One region of the Brachybacterium sp. B718/18 genome, then DNA from elsewhere that is predicted to be linked to it. Evidence: riboswitches for the same ligand, from Rfam matches in the RefSeq annotation. Region 1 holds a riboswitch; each other region holds the start of a gene.
What was found. Region 1 has a riboswitch for thiamine pyrophosphate ahead of ACZCAH_RS14000 (ECF transporter S component). Riboswitches for the same ligand answer to the same signal wherever they lie in the genome.
Positions count from the first base shown of each region.

Region 2: it holds a riboswitch for thiamine pyrophosphate, as region 1 does, so the genes downstream of both, ACZCAH_RS07045 (YkoF family thiamine/hydroxymethylpyrimidine-binding protein) here and ACZCAH_RS14000 (ECF transporter S component) in region 1, are expected to answer to the same signal.
Region 3: it holds a riboswitch for thiamine pyrophosphate, as region 1 does, so the genes downstream of both, ACZCAH_RS13455 (bifunctional hydroxymethylpyrimidine kinase/phosphomethylpyrimidine kinase) here and ACZCAH_RS14000 (ECF transporter S component) in region 1, are expected to answer to the same signal.

Region 1 is NZ_JBVDDO010000011.1:61,931-68,124, forward strand. It holds gene ACZCAH_RS13980 (ADP-ribosylglycohydrolase family protein) at 1-498, opposite strand, end outside; gene ACZCAH_RS13985 (hypothetical protein) at 583-1,404, shown strand; gene ACZCAH_RS13990 (M13 family metallopeptidase) at 1,472-3,526, shown strand; gene ACZCAH_RS13995 (hypothetical protein) at 3,523-4,089, shown strand; TPP riboswitch at 4,307-4,412, shown strand; gene ACZCAH_RS14000 (ECF transporter S component) at 4,459-5,052, shown strand; gene ACZCAH_RS14005 (ATP-binding cassette domain-containing protein) at 5,049-6,194, shown strand, end outside.
Region 2 is NZ_JBVDDO010000003.1:158,262-164,455, forward strand. It holds gene ACZCAH_RS07035 (ATP-binding cassette domain-containing protein) at 1-1,215, opposite strand, end outside; gene ACZCAH_RS07040 (ECF transporter S component) at 1,235-1,924, opposite strand; gene ACZCAH_RS07045 (YkoF family thiamine/hydroxymethylpyrimidine-binding protein) at 1,921-2,664, opposite strand; TPP riboswitch at 2,702-2,810, opposite strand; gene ACZCAH_RS07050 (MBL fold metallo-hydrolase) at 2,823-3,542, opposite strand; gene purS (phosphoribosylformylglycinamidine synthase subunit PurS) at 3,666-3,917, shown strand; gene purQ (phosphoribosylformylglycinamidine synthase subunit PurQ) at 3,917-4,642, shown strand; gene ACZCAH_RS07065 (class I SAM-dependent methyltransferase) at 4,685-5,917, opposite strand; gene ACZCAH_RS07070 (pirin family protein) at 6,021-6,194, opposite strand, start outside.
Region 3 is NZ_JBVDDO010000010.1:44,869-51,062, reverse strand. It holds gene thiM (hydroxyethylthiazole kinase) at 1-77, opposite strand, end outside; gene ACZCAH_RS13460 (MFS transporter) at 74-1,426, opposite strand; gene ACZCAH_RS13455 (bifunctional hydroxymethylpyrimidine kinase/phosphomethylpyrimidine kinase) at 1,423-3,159, opposite strand; TPP riboswitch at 3,150-3,242, opposite strand; gene ACZCAH_RS13450 (HNH endonuclease signature motif containing protein) at 3,547-5,340, shown strand; gene ACZCAH_RS13445 (exonuclease SbcCD subunit D) at 5,401-6,194, shown strand, end outside.

The DNA of each region.
Region 1 (6,194 bases):
CACGCTCGCGTGCACCCGCATGAGCGAGCCGTTGCCGGCATTCGCGGGGAGGTCCTCGTGGGCTGCCTGCGCCGCCGCCCGGAAGTCGGCGGCGCGGGGCGCGTAATGGCCCGCGGCCCGGGCGTGGTCCGCGGCGCGGCGCACGACGGTCGAGGTCAGGGTGCCGATGTCGGGGGTGCCGAGCGACCAGGAGTACCACTCCCGGGCGATGTGGTCCTGGGCGGACTCGACCCGCAGGTCGTGGCCCTTCGAGGCGGCGCCGGCGGCCTCCAGGACCACGATCGCCATCGAGGTGTCGTCGGTCCACTCCCCCGGCTGCCAGCCGAGGATGCCGCCGCCGATCATGTCGATGTCCTCCGAGTCCAGCACCGGGGCCTGGAACTCGTAGGGCGCTCCGAGGGCGTCGCCGGTCGCCGCGGCGACCACCGTCCCGACGGCGCGCCGACGCTGTCGGGGGTCGAGCCCGCTGCTGTCGGTCCTGGCTGCATCGGTTCTCACGAGCCACATCGTTCCACACCTCTCCCGTGCTTCCTGGGGCGATGCCCGATCCCGGTACCCTGGAGGCGATATCGAAGGAGCTCCATGACCGAGACCCCCGACGCCCTCGGGAACCCCGCGTCGGCCCCCGCCGCCGACCCGCACTGCGACGACCCCCACGACCACACCGGTCACGACCATCCGCCCACCGGCGCGGACCTCGTCCGGGACCTCGTCCGGGGCCTGTCGATCCAGGCTCTGCTGATCCCGCTCCTCGGCGTCCTGCTGCTGCTCGCGATCCTGCCCTTCGCGCCCACCAGCCCGGTGACCCTGCTCATCGGGATCCTGCTGGGCGCCGCGCATCTCGCCTCGCTCGTCGCGACCAGCCTGTTCGTCGCCCGCACCCGCCGCCAGCTGGCCGTGAACCCCGGTCTGCTGGCGGTGCGCAGCGCCGTCGAGGAGCTGCTGCGCGTCGCCGCGGTCCTCCTCGCCCTCGTGCTGTGGCCCGGGGACGTCCGCGCCGAGCTCGGCATCTGGATCGGGGCCGGCGCGGCGCTGGTGTGGCTCGCCCTCGCCACCGTGCAGACGGTCACCACACGGCGCCGCATCGCACGACCCTCGGAGTGGTCCACGGAGGCGGTCGGGACCCTGCTCGCGCAGAGCGTCGGCGCCCGCTCGACCGTGATCATGCGCCTGCTGGACGTGCTCGGCGTGGTGCTCTTCCAGGTCGGTGCGACCGTACTGGTGATCCTCTCGCCGGTGCTCGTGATCGGCACCGCCGTGCTGTCGGTCGGCTCGGGCCTGTCGACCCTCGTGCTGCAGCGCCGCCCGCCCGCCGAGCGCGCCCGCACCCCGTGGGCCTACGTCCCCCTCGCGATCGGCGTGCTCACCCTCGCCCTCGCCGCCCTGGGCCTCGCCCCGATGTGACCACTCCGCGGCGGGCCCGGCCGGGTCCGCCGCACCGCTTCCCGCCCCGAACCTCCAGGAGCCGATGATGACCTCTGCGACGCCGCCCGTGAACTCCACTGACTCCGCCGACCCCGCAGTCCCTGCTCCCTCCGGCCTCGACCTGTCCTCGGTCGACACCGGGATCCGGGTGCAGGACGACCTGTTCGGCCATGTCAACGGCGGCTGGCTGGCGCGCCACGAGATCCCGGCCGACCGCTCGACCGACGGCGCCTTCCATGCGCTGCGGGACCTCTCCGAGGAGCGGGTGCGGGAGATCGTGGAGGAGGCGGCCGACGCGCTCGACCCCGCAGCCCCCGTCACCACCGACGCCCAGCGGATCGGCGCGATCTATCGACTCTTCATGGACACCGAGGCGATCGAGGCGGCAGGTCTCGGCGGGCTGACCGCCCTGCTCGACACCATCGGCGAGGCGGCGGACCTCCCCGCGATCGTGCGCACCATGGCCGCCCCCGATGCCGGGACCAGCGCGCTGCTCGCCTACGTGTGGACCGACGACCACGATCCCAGTCGCTACCAGGTGCGCCTGCACCAGGGCGGTCTGGGTCTCCCGGATGAGTCGTACTACCGCGAGGAGCACTACGCGGAGATCCGCGAGGCCTATCGCGGGCACCTGGCGAACCTCGCCCGGCTCGCGGAGCTGCCGGGACGCCCCGGCCTCGTGGACGGCGATGCCGAGGCGCTCGCGGACGCCGTCTGGGGGCTCGAGACCCGGCTCGCCGCCTGCCACGTCGACGTGGTCCGCCTGCGCGACCGGGAGAAGTCCGCGAACCCGATGGACGCCGCCGCCCGGACCGAGCTCGCCCCCGCCTTCCCCTGGGACGCCTATCTCGAGGGGACCGGAGCGCCGGCGAGCGCCGTCGAGGTCGTGAACGTCGGCCAGCCCGAGTACGTCGCCGCCGCGGCCGAGCTGCTGGCCGGGGAGGATCTCGCGGTGCTGCGCAGCTGGCTCGCGCTGCACGCCGTCTCCTCCTACGCGCCCTACCTGCCCGCTGCGCTGGTCGACGAGGACTTCGCCTTCTCCGGAACGGTGCTCTCGGGCGCGCAGGAGCTGCGGGAGCGGTGGAAGCGGGGCGTGGGCCTCGTCGAGGGCGCGGTGGGCTTCGCCGTGGGCCGCGAGTACGTCGAGCGGCACTTCCCGCCCGCGCACAAGGAGCGCATGGAGCAGCTCGTCGAGGCGCTCCTGGAGGCGTACCGCCGCTCGATCTCCACCCTGGACTGGATGACCCCGGCGACCCGCGAGCGGGCCCTCGAGAAGCTCTCCGCCTTCACCACCAAGATCGGCTACCCGGAGGTGTGGCGGGACTACGCCGGTCTCGAGATCGTCCCCGGGGACCTGGTCAGTACCGTCCGGGCGGTGCGTCGCGCCGACGCCGAGTACGACTTCGCGAAGCTCTCCGGTCCCGTCGACCCCACCGAGTGGCACATGACCCCGCAGACGGTCAACGCCTACTACAACCCGGGCGCGAACGAGATCGTCTTCCCCGCCGCGATCCTGCAGCCGCCCTTCTTCGACGCCGAGGCCGACGACGCGGTGAACTTCGGGGGGATCGGGGCCGTGATCGGCCATGAGGTGGGCCACGGCTTCGACGACCAGGGCTCGAAGTACGACGGCACCGGAGCGCTGGTCTCCTGGTGGACCGAGGAGGACCGCGAAGCCTTCGAGGCCCGCGCCGCCCGCCTCATCGCCCAGTACGACGGCCTCTCCCCGCGCGATCTGGACGACTCCCGCACCGTCAACGGCGGGCTGACCATCGGGGAGAACATCGGCGACCTCGGCGGCCTCACCATCGCCGTGTCCGCCTATCTCGCGACCCGCCCGGAGGAGGAGGCAGCGGCAGCGGCGGCCACGCTGGACGGGTTCACGGGTCTGCAGCGGCTGTTCCTGTCCTGGGCGACGGTGTGGCGCGGCAAGAGCCGGGAGCAGGAGGCGATCCGCCGCCTCGCGATCGACCCGCACGCCCCCATGGAGTTCCGCTGCAACACCGTCGCCTCGCACCTGGACGCCTTCCACGAGGCCTTCGGCACCGTGGAGGGAGACGGGATGTACCTCGCGCCCGAGGACCGGGTGCGGATCTGGTGAGGCCGGAGCCGCCCTTCTACGTCGGCACCACCCGCCCCTCCTCGGTGGGCTGGACCCGCATCGCCCTGACCCTGGTCGCCGGGGTCGTGGCGGTCGTGCTCGTCGCCGGCCAGCTGCCGATGCCGGTGGCCGTCGCCGCCGGCGCCGTCTTCGCGCTGCTGGCCCTGTGGACCTGGATGGGCCAGTGGACCCGCTTCATCGTCGACGGCCACGGCGTGACCGTAAGCCTCGGCGGGTTCCTGCCGCGCGCCCCATGGCCGCTGGCCGACTTCCGCACCGTGCAGCTGCGGGAGGTCCCGTCCTCGAGCGTCGGGGTCACCGTCGGCGGCTTCGGCTGGCGACGCGGCCGCGCGATGGCCGCGACCCCCGAGCAGGTGCGCCCCGTCGGCCGACTGAAGGTGTACACCCTCGGGGAGGTGCAGGCGAGGTACCGGCTGCTGGTGACCCGCTCGGGCACCCAGGTGGAGATCATCGCTCGCGAGGGCGATCACTACCTCCTCTCCCCCGTCGACGTCGAGGCCACCGCCGCGGCGATCGAGCAGGCCATCCGCGCACGGCGCTGAGCGGGCGGGCTCCCCGCGCCACCCCACGCGACGGAAACACCGCGGCTGGCGTGACCTCACGGCCTGTGAGGCGTTGAGCTCACGCCAGGGACGGAGTTCCAGCAGGAAGGGCCCGTGCGGAGGGGGGAACTGGCCGGGCCCGCGGAGGGTGAGCAGGCGGGGCCCGCGCGGAGGGTGAGCAGGCTAGGCCCGCGGCGCGGTAGACTGCCGGTCGGTCATCCACTGACAGGGGAGCACCACCGGGGTGCTGAGAGTGCGCGCAGCCGCAGACCCTCGAACCTGATCCGGGTCACACCGGCGGAGGGAGTCGGGATTTCCGTGCGGGACCCCGCGTCCCGCACGCCCCTTCCGGGATCGGAAGGAGACGTGATGAACCGTTATCGCACCATCGACCTGCTGGTCACCGTCCTGATCGGCGCGGCCTTCGGGGTCGCGTTCATCGGCTACGGACTGCTGTACTCGTTGATCGACCCCCTCACCTCGGCGTTCGCGCCGGCACAGGGCCTTCTCGCAGGGATCTGGCTGCTGCCCGCCGTGCTCGCGGGCCTCATCGTGCGCAAGCCCGGCGCGGCGCTGCTCGCCGAGATGGTCGCCGCAGTGCTCTCGATGCTGCTCGGCTCCCAGTGGGGCTGGGGCACGGCCATCTCGGGCCTCGTGCAGGGAGGCGGCGTGGAGCTGGCCTTCCTCCTCGTCGGGTACCTCCGCTTCACGCTCCCCGTGGCGATGCTCGGCGGCGTTCTCGGCGCGGCTCTCGAATGGGGCTGGGAGAAGCTCGCCTACTACCAGGAGATGAGCTGGCCCTTCTCGCTGATCATGCTCGGCTTCTTCCTGATCTCCGGCGCGCTGCTGGCGGGCGCGCTGGGCTGGGCGGCGACCCGCGCCCTGGTCGCGACGGGCGCGGTGGACTCCCTCGCCGCCGGTCGGGACCATGCCCGTCGGACCCCGGCGCCGAGCACCCCATGACGTCGCCGCGGTCCGCCGTCGCGGCCGGAAGGGGGCAGGACGCCGAGCGCTCTGCCCCCAGCCCCGGCGGGACGCCGGCCGCACCGGCCGCGGAGCCGCTCGAGATCCGTGAGCTGCGCTGGCGGCCCTGGACCCGGCCCGCGCCTGTGCTCGACGGCCTGACCCTGTCCGTCCCCGCCGGGCAGCGGGTGCTCCTGGCCGGGGCGAGCGGCAGCGGGAAGTCCACCGTGCTGCGCGCCCTCGCCGGCCTGCTGGACCCGGAGGACGGCGAGCTGAGCGGCACCGTCCCCGACCCGCCCGCCCGTGCGGGGCAGCGGGGTCTGCTGCTCCAGAACCCCGCGCAGGCGATGGTCGGCGCGACCGTCGCGCGGGATGCCGCCTTCGGCCCGGAGAACGGCGCGCTCGCCCGACCCGAGATCCACGAGCGGGTCGCCCGCGCTCTCGCGGCGGCCCGGGTCGACGTCGAGGAGGAGCGCCCGCCCCTGGACTCCTCGGGCGGGCAGCAGCAGCGGATCGCGCTCGCCGGGGCGCTCGCCCTCGATCCGGCGGTGCTCCTGCTCGACGAGCCGACCAGCATGCTCGACCCGGACACGGCCACCGCGGTGCGCGAGCAGATCGTCCGTGCCGCCGCGGGTCGCACCCTCGTGGTCGCCGATCACGACCTGGCCGCCTGGCAGGACCGGGTGGATCGTCTCGTGGTCCTCGGGGAGCAGGGTCGGATCCTCGCCGACGGCCCGCCCGCGGAGGTCCTCGCCGCCGAGTCCGCGGCGCTGCGAGCGGCCGGGGTGCTCGCCGACGCACGGCCCGCCCCGGCGGCACCGTCCGCCTCGGTGCCCGTCGCCCCGGAGCCGCACGGCGCGGAGCCGACCGGCGCGGAGCCGACCGGCGCCGAGGGGACCGCGCCGCAGGCGACCGGCACGGAGGTCATCGCCTCCTTGCGCGGGGTGCGGGTCCCGCAGCGGGGCCTGCACCGCCCGGTCGACCTGAGTGCCCGCGCGGGCGAGCTGACCGTGCTGACCGGTCCGAGCGGCGCCGGGAAGTCGACCCTGCTCGACGTGCTCCTCGACCCGGCCCCGGAGGTCTCCGGCACCGTCCAGCGCCCCGGTCCCGGAGGGATCGCGACCGTCCCCCAGGACCCGTCG
Region 2 (6,194 bases), on a different contig from region 1:
GGCCTGCTCCCCGGCCCCGCTCGCGGCGAGCTCCCCGACGACGGTGTCCGCCACGAACTGGGACTCGGGACGCTGCAGCACGAGCGCGGCGGCGCCGCCCTCGAGCGTCCCCGCGCGCAGCGGGTCCAGCCGGGAGAGGGCGCCCAGCAGCGTCGACTTCCCGGCGCCGTTCCGGCCGACGACGGCGAGCACCCGACCGGCCCGGACGGTGAGATCGGCGCCAGTCAGCACGTCGCGTCCCTCCGGTCCCAGGGTCGCCGAGCGCAGGCGAAGCAGCGGGGTCGGGGCGGGCGCGGGGGTCCCGGCCGTCTGACGAGGGGCCGCGCCCGTCGCCTCGACGTGCGCCGTACCGTCCGGGGCTGGGGAGATCCCGCTCGCACCGGCCCCGTCCTCGAGCCGCCGCTCGATCTCCCGCGGCAGCCAGCAGCCCTCCGCGCGCAGCCGCTCCCCGTGCTCCACGAGCACCCGGGCGGTGGGCCCGTCGGCGAGTACCCGCCCCGAACGGTCCAGGGCGATGGTCCGGGCCGGGAGCCCGGCAACGCCCGCCTCCCCCGCCCACTCGTCGAGCCGGTGCTCGACCAGCAGCACCGCGCAGTCCGTCGACTCGACGGCCGTATCGACCGCGCGGCGCACCGCGGCGACCCCCTCGGCGTCGAGCATCGCGGTCGGCTCGTCGAGCAGCAGCAGCCGCGGCCCGGCCACGACCGCGGCGGCGAGCGCGGCGCGCTGCAGCTGTCCCCCGGAGAGCGTGGCGGCGCGGCGGTGCGCGAGGTCCGCCGTGCCCGTCGCGGTGAGCACGGCATGGACGCGGGGCCCGATCCTCTCGGGCGGGGTGCAGGCGCTCTCGAGCGGGAGCGCCACGTCCTCGGCGATCCGCGGGAGGCAGACCCCGTCGGCCGGATCCTGACCGAGATGGCCCACGAGCGGGGCGGCGGCCGAGACCCCGCCCGCGACCGGGTCGACCCCGCCCGCGAGGCGCACGCTGCCGCGGACCCGCCCGCGCTGGTGGGAGGGGATCGCCCCGGCGAGCGTGCGCAGCAGCGTCGACTTCCCCGAGCCGGAGGGGCCGAGCAGCAGCACCTGCTCCCCGTCGTGGATCTCCCCGGTCCAGGGGCCCACGCCCGCCCCGGAGGGCAGCACCACCTCGAGCGCCTCGGCGCGCACCAGCGGGCTCGGGTCGGTCGCCGCCGCCCCTCCGGGGGTCGCGGCGCTCACCGGCCGCGCCGTCACCGACTCAGCGGACACGGCGCTCGGGGATCGCCGCCGCACCGGCGGCCCCGATCGCGAAGTCGGCGAGCACCCCGGTGCGCTCGAGCGCCCGCACGATCACGCGGGCGAGCAGCCCGCCGAGCAGGACCCCGGAGAGCATCTGCACTCCGAGGCGGAGGGTGAGCAGGTCCTGTCCGTACCAGCCCATGCGGTAGGCGGTCCAGAAGAAGACGAGGCTCGCGCCGAGCGCTCCCGAGACGGCGAACACGCCCCAGCCGTAGCGGCGGTAACGGGTCAGGGCGAAGGGCAGCTCGGAGCCGAGGCCCTGGAGCGCGGCGGAGAGCAGCAGCAGCGGGCCGACGGGGCTGCCGAGGAAGACCACCTCGATCACCGCCGCGAGGATCTCGGCGAGGATGCCTACGCCGGGGCGGCGCAGGATCGCGATGGCGATGGGCCCGACCAGCAGCCAGGACCCGAACAGCACGTGCTGGGCGAGGTCGCCGGCGGGCCCCATCGCAATCGCGAGCAGGTTCCAGGCCTGCACGAACGCCCAGTACAGGAAGCCGAACACGACGCCGAGCACGACGACCAGCACGAGCTCCCGGAGGGCCAGCGGAGCTCGGCGGGGGCGCGCGGCGCCGGTATCGGGAGAGGTCTGTGCGGTCTGCGGCGCCGCGGCCTCACGGGAGTCGGGGCTCTGCGGCCCGGCGCTCATCGGGCCTCCTCCGCGGACGCGTCCGGCCCGGTCCCCGCGGTCACGCCCGCAGAGATCTCAGCGGGCGCGTCAGGCAGCTCGCGCAGATCGTGGGACGGGCTGTTCAGGGAGATCGTGAGGTGGCTCGTGACGTGCTGGACGCCGCGGCCGACGAGCAGCCAGCCGGCGATGGCCGTCGCGATCACGTCGCCGAGGTCGCCCTCGAGGCGGGTGACGAAGTGCTCGGAGCCGCGGAAGGTGCCGAGCTCGCGGGCGTGGTCGATCGCGGCGTAGATGTCGCGCATGTGGTCGGGCGGGGTGCCGTCCTCGGCGACCGCGTCGGCCAGCGGGTACAGCGCCCACTCGGCGCTCGCGAACCGCCCGGTGCGCCGTGGCGGCGGCACGGCGGTGACGCGCGGTCCCGCCCCACCGGGCAGCTCGCAGGCCACCTCCCCGGGGCAGCCCCGCGAGAGCAGCACCGACATCGTCGCGTGGTGCTCGGTGCGGGCGAGCGCCTCGCCGAGGTCGATCAGCGCGCGCTGCAGGTGCGTCTCGTGGCCGCCCAGATAGGTGGAGACGTCCCCGGTCTCGCGCACGAGCCCGGTCAGGTCGAGGGCGGAGAGGGCGCCGACCAGGAACCGGGCGTAGTCCTCGCTCATCACGGCGGCGGTCACGCGGGCGCCGACGCCGAAGCCGAGCGGTGTCGCGGTCGGATCGGGCGAGGTGGTGGGGGCGGCGGGGGCTGCTGGCGGTGTGGTCACGGTCCATGCCTTTCGAGTGGGCACGGGCACGCGGCGACGATCGCCTGGCGGAGCTCCCTGCGCCGGCATGATCCGGATCAGGTTCTACGGTCGGAGTTGGAGAACTCCCTCTCAGCCCGGCTCACCGGACTCCCGTGCACGCCCGGCACCCTACCCGCTCACAGCTCGATCGAGCGCTCCGGGTCCACCCAGTCGCGTACCTCGGTGCCCTCGGCGGCGAGCGCCGTCGCCTGGCGGACGTAGATCGCGCGGCCCCCGGCGCTCGCGACCGCATCGTGCACCGGGAGGGCGAGCCGCGGACGGACCGCGCGCAGGAACTCGATCGTCTCGGACATCTTCGACCAGGGGGCGACGACTGCGAACGCGAGCACGTCGATGCCCTGGAACTCGGCGAGCGGCTCGAGGCTGTCGCCGGTGACGCCGAGGCGCGGCCCGTCCCCCGCCGAGAGCACGAGGCCCGTGTTGCCGACCCGCGGGATGTCCGGGTGGATGACGGCGTGCGCCCCGCCGGCCGCGGTCACCCGCAGTGGCGATCGGCCGTCGACGGCGGGCAGCTCGTGGGACTCCCCCGCGGGCAGGGCCCGCATCCGCTCCGCCGGGATCGCGGGCCCCTCGCCCATGGGGCCGGCGGCGGCCTGGGCGAGCAGAGCGACCGTCTCCGGCTCGGCGAGGACCTGCGCGCCCGGATGCCGCTCGAGCACCTCGAGGAGGAGGGCGCGCTGCACGTGATCGGCGTGCTGGTGGGTGATCGCGACCAGGTCGATCGGTCCGTCGACGGCGCGCACCGCGTCGACGCTGAACATCCCCGGGTCGATCAGGACGCGCCGCGCGGCGACCTCGACGAGCAGGCAGGAATGGACGAGATGGCGGATCCTCATGGCGACTCCCGGGGGGCGTGGTGGTCCTCCGACCGTACGCCCCTGGACCGCCCGCCTCCGGGTCCGGCGCGCTCGGTAGGATGACCCGCAGGTCCCTGCCCCGCCCGCCCCCGAGGAGCGCCCATGCCACGCGTCGTGGTCCACGTCATGCCGAAGCCCGAGATCCTGGACCCCCAGGGGAAGGCGGTCGCGGCGGCCCTGCCCCGTCTGGGCTTCGAGGGCGTCGCCTCCGTGCGCCAGGGCAAGCGGTTCGAGCTGGAGGTCGCCGGCGAGGTGACCGAGGAGGTCCTCGCGACCCTGCGCGAGGCCGCCGAGACCCTGCTGTCGAACCCCGTGATCGAGGACGTCGTCGCCCTCGAGGTCGAGGACGCCTGATGCGCATCGGTGTGGTCACCTTCCCGGGAACGCTCGACGACCGGGACGCCCTGCGCGCCGTGCGGCTGGCCGGGGCCGAGCCGGTCACGCTCTGGCACGGCGAGGACTCGCTGCAGGACGTCGACGCCGTGGTGCTGCCCGGTGGCTTCTCGTACGGCGACTACCTGCGCGCCGGGGCGATCAGCCGGTTCGCGCCCGTGATGGAGAAGGTGGTCGATGCGGCGAACGGCGGCATGCCGGTGCTCGGCATCTGCAACGGCTTCCAGATCCTCTGCGAGACCCACCTGCTGCCCGGCGCGATGATCAAGAACGCCCACCGCTCCTTCATCTGCCGCGATCAGCCGCTGCGGGTGGAGAACGCCCGCACCGCCTGGACCTCCGGCTACGCCCAGGACCAGGTGATCCGCGTGCCGCTGAAGAACCAGGACGGCCAGTACATGGCCGACGCCCGCACCCTCGACGAGCTCGAGGCGGAGGGCCGCGTGGTGTTCCGCTACGTCGCGGGTGCCACCCACGGCCCGGCCGGCTTCGAGGACAACCCCAACGGCTCGCAGCGCGACATCGCCGGCATCACCAATGCCGCGGGCAATGTCGTGGGGCTGATGCCGCACCCCGAGCACGCGGTCGAGGCCGGTTTCGGCCCCGACGAGCCCGGCCAGGGCACGCGCACGGGCACCGACGGCCTGGCGATGTTCACCTCGGTGCTCACCGGCCTCGTCGCCTGAGCCCCGGGCGCCTGCGGCCGGGCCGCCGCCCTATCCCACTCACTACCGCGTCGCGCTGAGCACCGTGAAGCGGCGATCGCGGGCGCGCTCCCGCACCGGGCCGACGCGCCGCTCCACCTCCGGCCGGTAGCGCAGGTGCGAGTTGTGCACGAACCACAGCTGCCCGCCGGGGCGCAGCACCCGCGCGGCGGCGTCGAGGAGGTCCTGCACGAGCGTCGCGTCGACGGCGGTGCCGTCGTGGAAGGGCGGGTTCAGCAGCACCAGGTCCGTGCTGCCGTCGGCGACCCGGGAGAGCGAGACGTCCCAGGTGACCTCCACGCCGTCCTGCGCCAGTCCGCTCGCGGCGAGGGTCGCGCGGGTCGCGGCCACCGCATCCGCGTCGTCGTCGCTGCCGAGGACTGCCGCGTCCGGGAGCGCCGCCGCGAGATAAGCGGTCAGCAGGCCGTTGCCGCAGCCGACATCGACCGCGCGCGCGATGGCCGACGACGTCCCGCCCGCACTCGACCCAGCAGCTGACGTCGCCTCCGCTGCGCCGCCCGGGACACCGCCCACCGCGAGCTCCCCCGCGACGAGCGCCGCATCGAGCGCCCCCAGCAGCAGCAGCGAGCCGGCGTCGGCCCGCGCCCCGCCGAACACGTCGCCGATCCCGCGCAGCCCGAGCTCCCGGCTCTCGCCCCGGACCGCCACGGTCGCCGTGCCGGTCGCGGGCGCGGGCAGGGTCGTCTCCGGCCGCGGCGCGGACGCGACGAGGGCGCGGGACTTACCGAGGCCGCGCGAGCCGCGCACCTGTGCGAACGCCGTGGCCAGGACGTCATTCTGGGAGGGGCTCATGTGCTTGACCCGCCCACCCGCGATCAGGGTCAGGTCCTCCCTCCCGCTGCGCGCCGCGAGCACCGCGACGCGCCGCGCGAGGTCCTCGAGGCCGGCGAGGGACTTCGGCAGCCGCGCGAGCACCAGGTGCGCCTCGGCCCCGGCTGCGAACTCCTCGAGCGGGGCGGGCTCGGTCCCCGTCGGCAGCACCAGACGCCCCGCGGCGAGCGCCTCCGGGAGCCGCTCGGCGAGCGCGGCGGTCTCCGCCCGCGAGGCGCTCCAGGAGTGGACTCTCGCGCCGGGATGCTCGGTGACGAGCTCGAGGGCGGCGGCGGTGAGCGCGCCGGTGGTGTCGCCGACGACGAGCAGGTCGCAGGGGCAGCCGATGCCGCCCTCCTCCTCGGCGGCGCGCAGGATCACCCGCTCGGTTTGGTCGAGGGTGGGGAGGGCGTCGGTGCTGGTCATGTCTTCTCTCGGGGATCAGGGGGAGCTCCCGGCCGCCGCAGGAGCAGGCTGCAGGCGGCCAGAACAGTCAGGACGGGCAGAACAGTCTGGTCGGTCAGGGCGATCAGTCGGGCAGGCCGTGGCGGCCGCGGGCGCGGAGCCGGCCGCGGGGCAGCTCCGGGGCGGGCAGTGCGGCGGGGGTGTGCGCGGCGAAAGGGCCGAACTGCTCGGCGTCGGCGGCGAGGCCGCCTCGCTCCCGCACCACGGGCGCGATCGGCGTGTCCTCGAGGGCGAGCTC
Region 3 (6,194 bases), on a different contig from region 1:
GGCGCCCGCTCGCGGACCGCCGCGAGCACCGGCCGGACGGACTCCAGCAGCGGGTCGGGAGGAGGGATCGCGCTCATCGCCGACCCCGCTCCGCGACCGTGTCGAGATCGGCGTCGAGGTCGCGCGGGGACAGTCGCGGCCCGAGCAGCGCGCCGAGCACCACGAGCGACCCGCCGAGCACGACCATGCCGATCACCGTCCCGTCCCGGCCGAGCAGCGGCTCGAGCGCCGGCACGTAGAAGGGGTACAGCGCCGGCAGCACGAGCGAGAGGCTGTAGGCGGAGCCGTAGCCCGTCGACCGCACCGCCGCGGGGAACCGCTCGGAGAGGTACGCGGCGATCGGCCCGTAGGCGGAGACCGTCGCGACCTGCAGCAGCGCGGCGAAGAGGGCCGCCGCGGCGAGGGTCGGGGCGTGCACCGCCGCCCACCACAGCACCGGGCCGAGCACGGCGGCGACCGCTCCCCAGACCACCAGCAGCCGGCGTCGGCCGACGAGGCTCGACACATGCCCCGCGGCCGCCATCGCGAGCGCCTGCGCGATCGCGGCGACGCCCATCGCGAGCGGCACCGCCTCCGGGGAGAGGCTCGAGTCGGTCGCGAGCCTCGCCGTGAGCAGCAGCACCGTCGAGTCGGTGAGCAGCCACAGCCCCGTCATCAGCACGAACGCCTGCCAGAAGGCGGGCGCCCAGCCCCCGGCGAGCAGGCTGCGCAGGCCCGGGCGCGGGGCCGACGGGGCAGGGGCGGTGGGCGCGGGGGCCGTGGTCGTGCGGTGCAGGATCGGCGCGTCCACCACGTGCCGCCGGTAGTAGAGCATCATCCCGATCGACAGCGCGGCGCCGAGGACGAACAGCGCCCGCCAGCCCCAGACCGCGTAGTGGTCCGGTCCGAGCGCGGCGAGCAGCAGCGCGACCGCGAAGGCGATCGACGCCTGCGCCCACGGCGCCATCGACAGGATCAGCCCGCTCATCAGCCCCCGCCGGCGCGGCGCGGACCACTCCATGGCCAGCGGGATCGCCGCCGAGTACTCGCCGGCGACGAAGATCCCGCCGAGGAAACGCAGGATCAGCACCAGGGCGACGGTGCCGGGCCCGAGCAGCTCGTGCGTCGGGACGGCGGTGATCGCGAGCGCGCACGCGGCGGTCCCGGCGATCGCGACCTTCGTGGTGCGGGTGCGGCCCAGCCGGTCCGCGATCCGCCCGAACACCACCCCGCCGACGGGCCGGCCCAGCAGCATCGCGACGATGATCAGCGCCCCCGTCGACGCGGTCGCCGACGGTCCAGCGAGCACCAGCATCGCCGGGGCCAGCGCCGTGACCGGCAGGAACACGTGGATGTTGTCGATCCAGTTGCCGACCACGCCCGCACGCAGGGCGGCCCGGCCCTCGGCGGGGAGCGTGGTGGCGGCGGGGATCGTCGCGGCGCTCATCGGCGGGCCTGCTCGAAGAACTCGAGCTCGTGCCGGCACGCGAGGAGGAAGTCCCGCGCCGCCTCCGCCCGCACCTCGGGGCCCGCCGCGGCAAGCTCCCGCTCGACGATGCCGAGGGCTCCGCGCACCCCCTCGACGAAGTCCGGATCGCGGTAGGTCAGCAGCCAGTCCCGGTAGGGATGATCCGCCGGGACCTCCGGCAGTCCCGCGCCCACCTGCGCGTACAGCCAGAAGCAGGGCAGGGCCGCCGCCGCGCCGACCACGTGCGGGGAGCCGAGCGCCCGGGCGAGCAGGAAGTCGGTGTAGGCGCTGGTCACGGGGCCGACGGGGAGCGTCGCCGCCTCCGGCCGGGGGGCGAGCCAGCTGCGGTGCAGCTCCATCTCGGTCTCGACGCAGGTCCGCGAGGAGGCCGACCAGAACGCACGCGCCTCGTCGTCCGGGGCGGCAGCGGCCAGTGCCGCGAGCGCCCGCGAGTACCGCTGCAGGTAGTGGGCGTCCTGCGCGAGGTAGACGCTGAACTGCTCCTCCGGCAGGCTGCCGTCGACGAGGGCGGTGACGAAGCCCGAGTCGTCGATCGCGGCGGCGAGCGGCGCGCCCGCCTCCCAGAGCGCGGCGGTCCAGGGGCCGACGGGGGCGACGGCCGGGGCGGGCCCGTGGGCCGGGGCGGACTCGTGGGCGGGGGCGGGCCCGTGGGCGGGGGCGGGGCCTTCGGCGGGGGCGGGGCCTTCGGCGGGGGCTGGGCGGAGGTCTGCCGGCGTCTCGAGCCGGGTCGGCACCGCGCCCGGGCCGAGCCATGGTGCCGCGGATCCCGCCGCGGCGAGCCGGCGACCCAGATGCCCGTGGTCCACGGGCCCGTTCCCGTCGCCCACCTGCAGCGCTGCGCCGTGCTGGATCGCTTCGTGGAGCCAGCGGCTCGCCCAGGCGAGCGCCGTCCGGGGGTCGTCGCCGGCGCCCAGCCGCGTGGCGAGCGCGGCGGCGAGGGAGCAGCCGGTGCCGTGCGTGCTGGTGGTGTCGACGCGGGTGGTGCGCACCGCGTGGCCCGTGCCGCCGCCGGCGGGGACCCAGGTCGTGGTGATCGCGCGGGTGTCGAGGTGTCCGGTCTTCACGACGACGGCGACATCGGTCGCGGCGGCGAAGCGCTCGGCCTGCGCGAGGGCCTCGGACTCGGTGCGCGCGGGGGCCTCGCCGGTGAGGACGGCGAGCTCGTCGAGGTTCGGGGTGATGACGGTCGCGAGACGGCACAGGCGCTGCATCGCCTGCTCGGCCTCCGCGGCGAGGAGGCGATCACCGCTGGTCGCGACCATGACCGGGTCGATGACGAGCACCCGCGGCGGATGCGCGCGGAGCCAGGCCTCGACGGCGTCGATGATCTCGGCGGTGCCGAGCATGCCGGTCTTGACGGCCTCGAGCTCGACATCGTCGGAGACCGCCTCGAGCTGCGCGGTGAGGACGGCGGCGGGCGGGAGGTGGATGTCTCGCACGCCGTTCGTGTTCTGCGCGACGACGGCGGTGACCGCGGCCATGCCGTAACCGCCCGCGGCGGTGATCGACTTGAGGTCCGCCGCAGTGCCGGCTCCGCCCGTCGGGTCCGTCCCGGCGATCGAGAGGACCCGGGGGAGGGCGGGTGCGGGGCGGGGGCGGGGGTCGGGCTGGGCCGTGCGGGCGTGCTGGGCCGTGCGGGCGTGCTGGGCCGTGCGGGCGGGCGGAAAGAGGGTGCGAGAATCCGAGCTCATGCGGACATCCCTTCGCTAGTACGAACTAGATCAGGTTCCACGGGTGTGATCTCAGCGCCTCGGGCGCACCCCGTGTCCAGCGGCCGAGTGTAGGGGAACGGCGCGGAGCGGCGCGGCGGCGTCTGGCTCAGGTGTCGCGCCGGACCGTCGCTCGGTCCGCTCGCCGCCGCTCGTGCGGCCCACTGACCGGCCGGCTGTCGCTCCTGACCCCCTGTACACCCGGGGTCCGACACACGAAACCCTGTCCGCCGCGATATGGGGAAAAACTCTGTTGATAACCCTGTCCTGGGGAGGAACGATTCGGCCCCAGTGGTGTTCTTCGTCGATCACCAGCCGGGGCGACGAAGTTATCCACAAATGCGAGAGGAGGGCTTTCCGAGGTGGGTGATGATGATTAGGGTGGAGGTGTTCGAGGGGGAGTTCTCGGCGCGGGTCCCGCGCCCTCCCCGACGGGATGCAGAGGGGGTGGACGTGGTGAGCATCGTGCCGATCGACGGCTCCTCGTCGGGTTCCTCCTCCCGCGCCCCGAAGGCTGACGATGGGGCCGCGGTGGCGCCCTCGGCTGCCGGTCCGGCGCCCGTCGATCCTTACCTGCTCGCCTCTCTCCCGCTGCGCTTGCGCGCCGTCTCCGGCCGTACTCCCGGCACTCGCGAGGCCCTCCCAGCTCGCGGTGGCTGCGCAGATGATCCACAGCTCAGCGCGGCATCACAGCGCGTCTGGGATGCGGAGCGGGCTGCCGCCCGAGCTCTCGTCAGCCAGTACCGCGCCCTCGCCGCGCTCCACGAGCTCGAGGGAGAGTACGAGGAGTGCGAGGAGGTGAACGAGGTCGACACCCTGCGCGCCGCCCTCGCCCTCCGCGTGACCCGCGGTGCCGCGGGATGGCGGCTCCGGGACGCGCACCAGGCCGTCCATCTGCTCCCGCGAGCGCTCGCCCGGCTCGACTCCGGGGAGATCTCCGCCGCCTGGTTCGAGCGGATCCTGAAAGGCTCTCGGAGCCTGTCGGACGATTCCCGTCGACAGCTCGACGAGATCCTCTCCGCCTGGTCCGCGGATATCACGTCGGAACGATTCTTCACCCTGCTGAAAGGTCTCATCGAGCTGCTCCGTCAGCGGGAGGATCGCCCCGATCCGGAATCCTGTCTCGAGCGGTCCGTCGAGCTGCTCCCGTCGCCGCAGCCGGGCGTCGGGATCCTGCAGATCACCGGTCCGATCCCCGACATCCTCGCCTGCTTCACGGAGCTCGACGAGACGGCCCGCGCCGTCCAGGCCGCCCAGCGCGCCGCCCTCCGCGAGGGTGCCCCGATCCCGCATGACCCGGAGGGGACGGTCTTCGAGAGCGGGCGCGCCCTGTCGCTCACGCGCCTGCGCTTCGCTCTGCTCACCTCCGCACAGCTGGACCCCGACGGTGCCGACGTGCCTGCCCCGCGCTTCCGCCTCAACATCACGATCCCGGCGCTCACACTCCTCGGCGCGTCGGACGAGCCGGGCATGCTCGAGGGCACGACCCCGTTGCCGCCGTCGATGGCCCGCAGCCTCGCCGGCGCGGCGGACGTCTGGTACCGCGTGTTGACCGATCCCTGCAGCGGGGCCTTCCTGCCCCTGCCCGCCGAGCGGTACACGCCCAGCCCGGCGATGCTCGAGCACCTGCGCCTGCGCAGCGCCCAGTGCGCTGTGCCGGGCTGCACCCGCCCCAGCTCGTGGGCGTCCGAGTGCGACCACCTCGAGGAGTGCCGCCGCGGCACCCCCGGCGCGGGCGGGCCCACCGACCTCGAGAACCTGCACCTCCTGTGCTGGCAGCACCACCTCGACAAGACCACCGGACTCCTCGATCCCGTCCGGATCCCCACCGGCCCCACCGAACCGGGCCGCACCCGCTGGCGGATCGGCGGCGCCGGGGACGCGGTGACCGTGATCGACGACCTGGACGCGGCGAGCCTGCGCATGGTCGAGGCGCTCACCGCCGCCTGGTCCAGCTTCCTCCGCGGCACCTACGCCGGGGAGCCGGCGCCGGATCCCGGGGGAGGGGAGGGCGAGACACCCGCCGACTGGGACATCGCCGAGCTGCTCGACCCGCGCCCGTCGGCCGACCCTTCGCCCTGCCCCCCGCTCGAGCCCCCGCCCTACCCGCCGCTCGAGCCCCCGCTCGGGGGATGGGGCGACGCCGGGCCGCCGCCCTTCTGATCGCGCGACCCCGCGCGAGCCCAGCCTCGCTCGTCGCACCTCGCCCCTAGGCTCGGAGACATGAAGATCCTGCACACCTCGGACTGGCACCTGGGCCGCACCCTGCACAAGGTCGACCTGCACGAGCACCAGGCCGTCTTCCTCGACTGGCTCGTCGAGCTGGTCGAGGCCGAAGAGGTCGACGTGGTCGTCGTCCCCGGCGACGTCTATGACCGGGCGGTGCCCGCGGTGAGCAGCGTGACCCTCCTGGACCGGGCCCTCGCCCGCCTCGCCGCGACGGGCGCGACCGTGATCCTCACCAGCGGTAACCACGACTCGCCCGAGCGGCTCGGCTTCGGTCGCTCGCTCATGCGCGGCGGCATCCACCTCCTCACCGACCTCCCCGGCCTCGAGCACCCCGTGAGTGTCGAGGACGAGCACGGCGAGGTCCTCGTCTTCGGTCTGCCCTATCTCGAGCCGGACCGCGCCCGCGCCGAGCTCGGCGGCCCCGGCGGCGAGCCCCTCGCGCGCAGCCACGAGGCCGTCACCCGCGCCGCGCTCGACCGCGTCCGCGAGCGTGCCGCGACCCGCCCCTGCGCCCGCACCGTCGTCCTCGCCCACACCTTCGTCACCGGCGGCGAGGGCTCCGACTCCGAGCGAGACCTCTCCGTCGGCGGCGTCGATTCCGTGCCCGCAGGGGTCCTGGCCGGGCTCGACTACCTCGCGCTCGGCCACCTCCACGGCTGCCAGGACCTCACCGCCCTCGTCGGCGCGCCCGCCTGGTACTCCGGCTCCCCGCTCGCCTTCTCCTTCTCCGAGCGGAGCCACCGCAAGTCCGTGCTGCTCGTCGAGCTCGGCGCCCCCGGCACCACCGC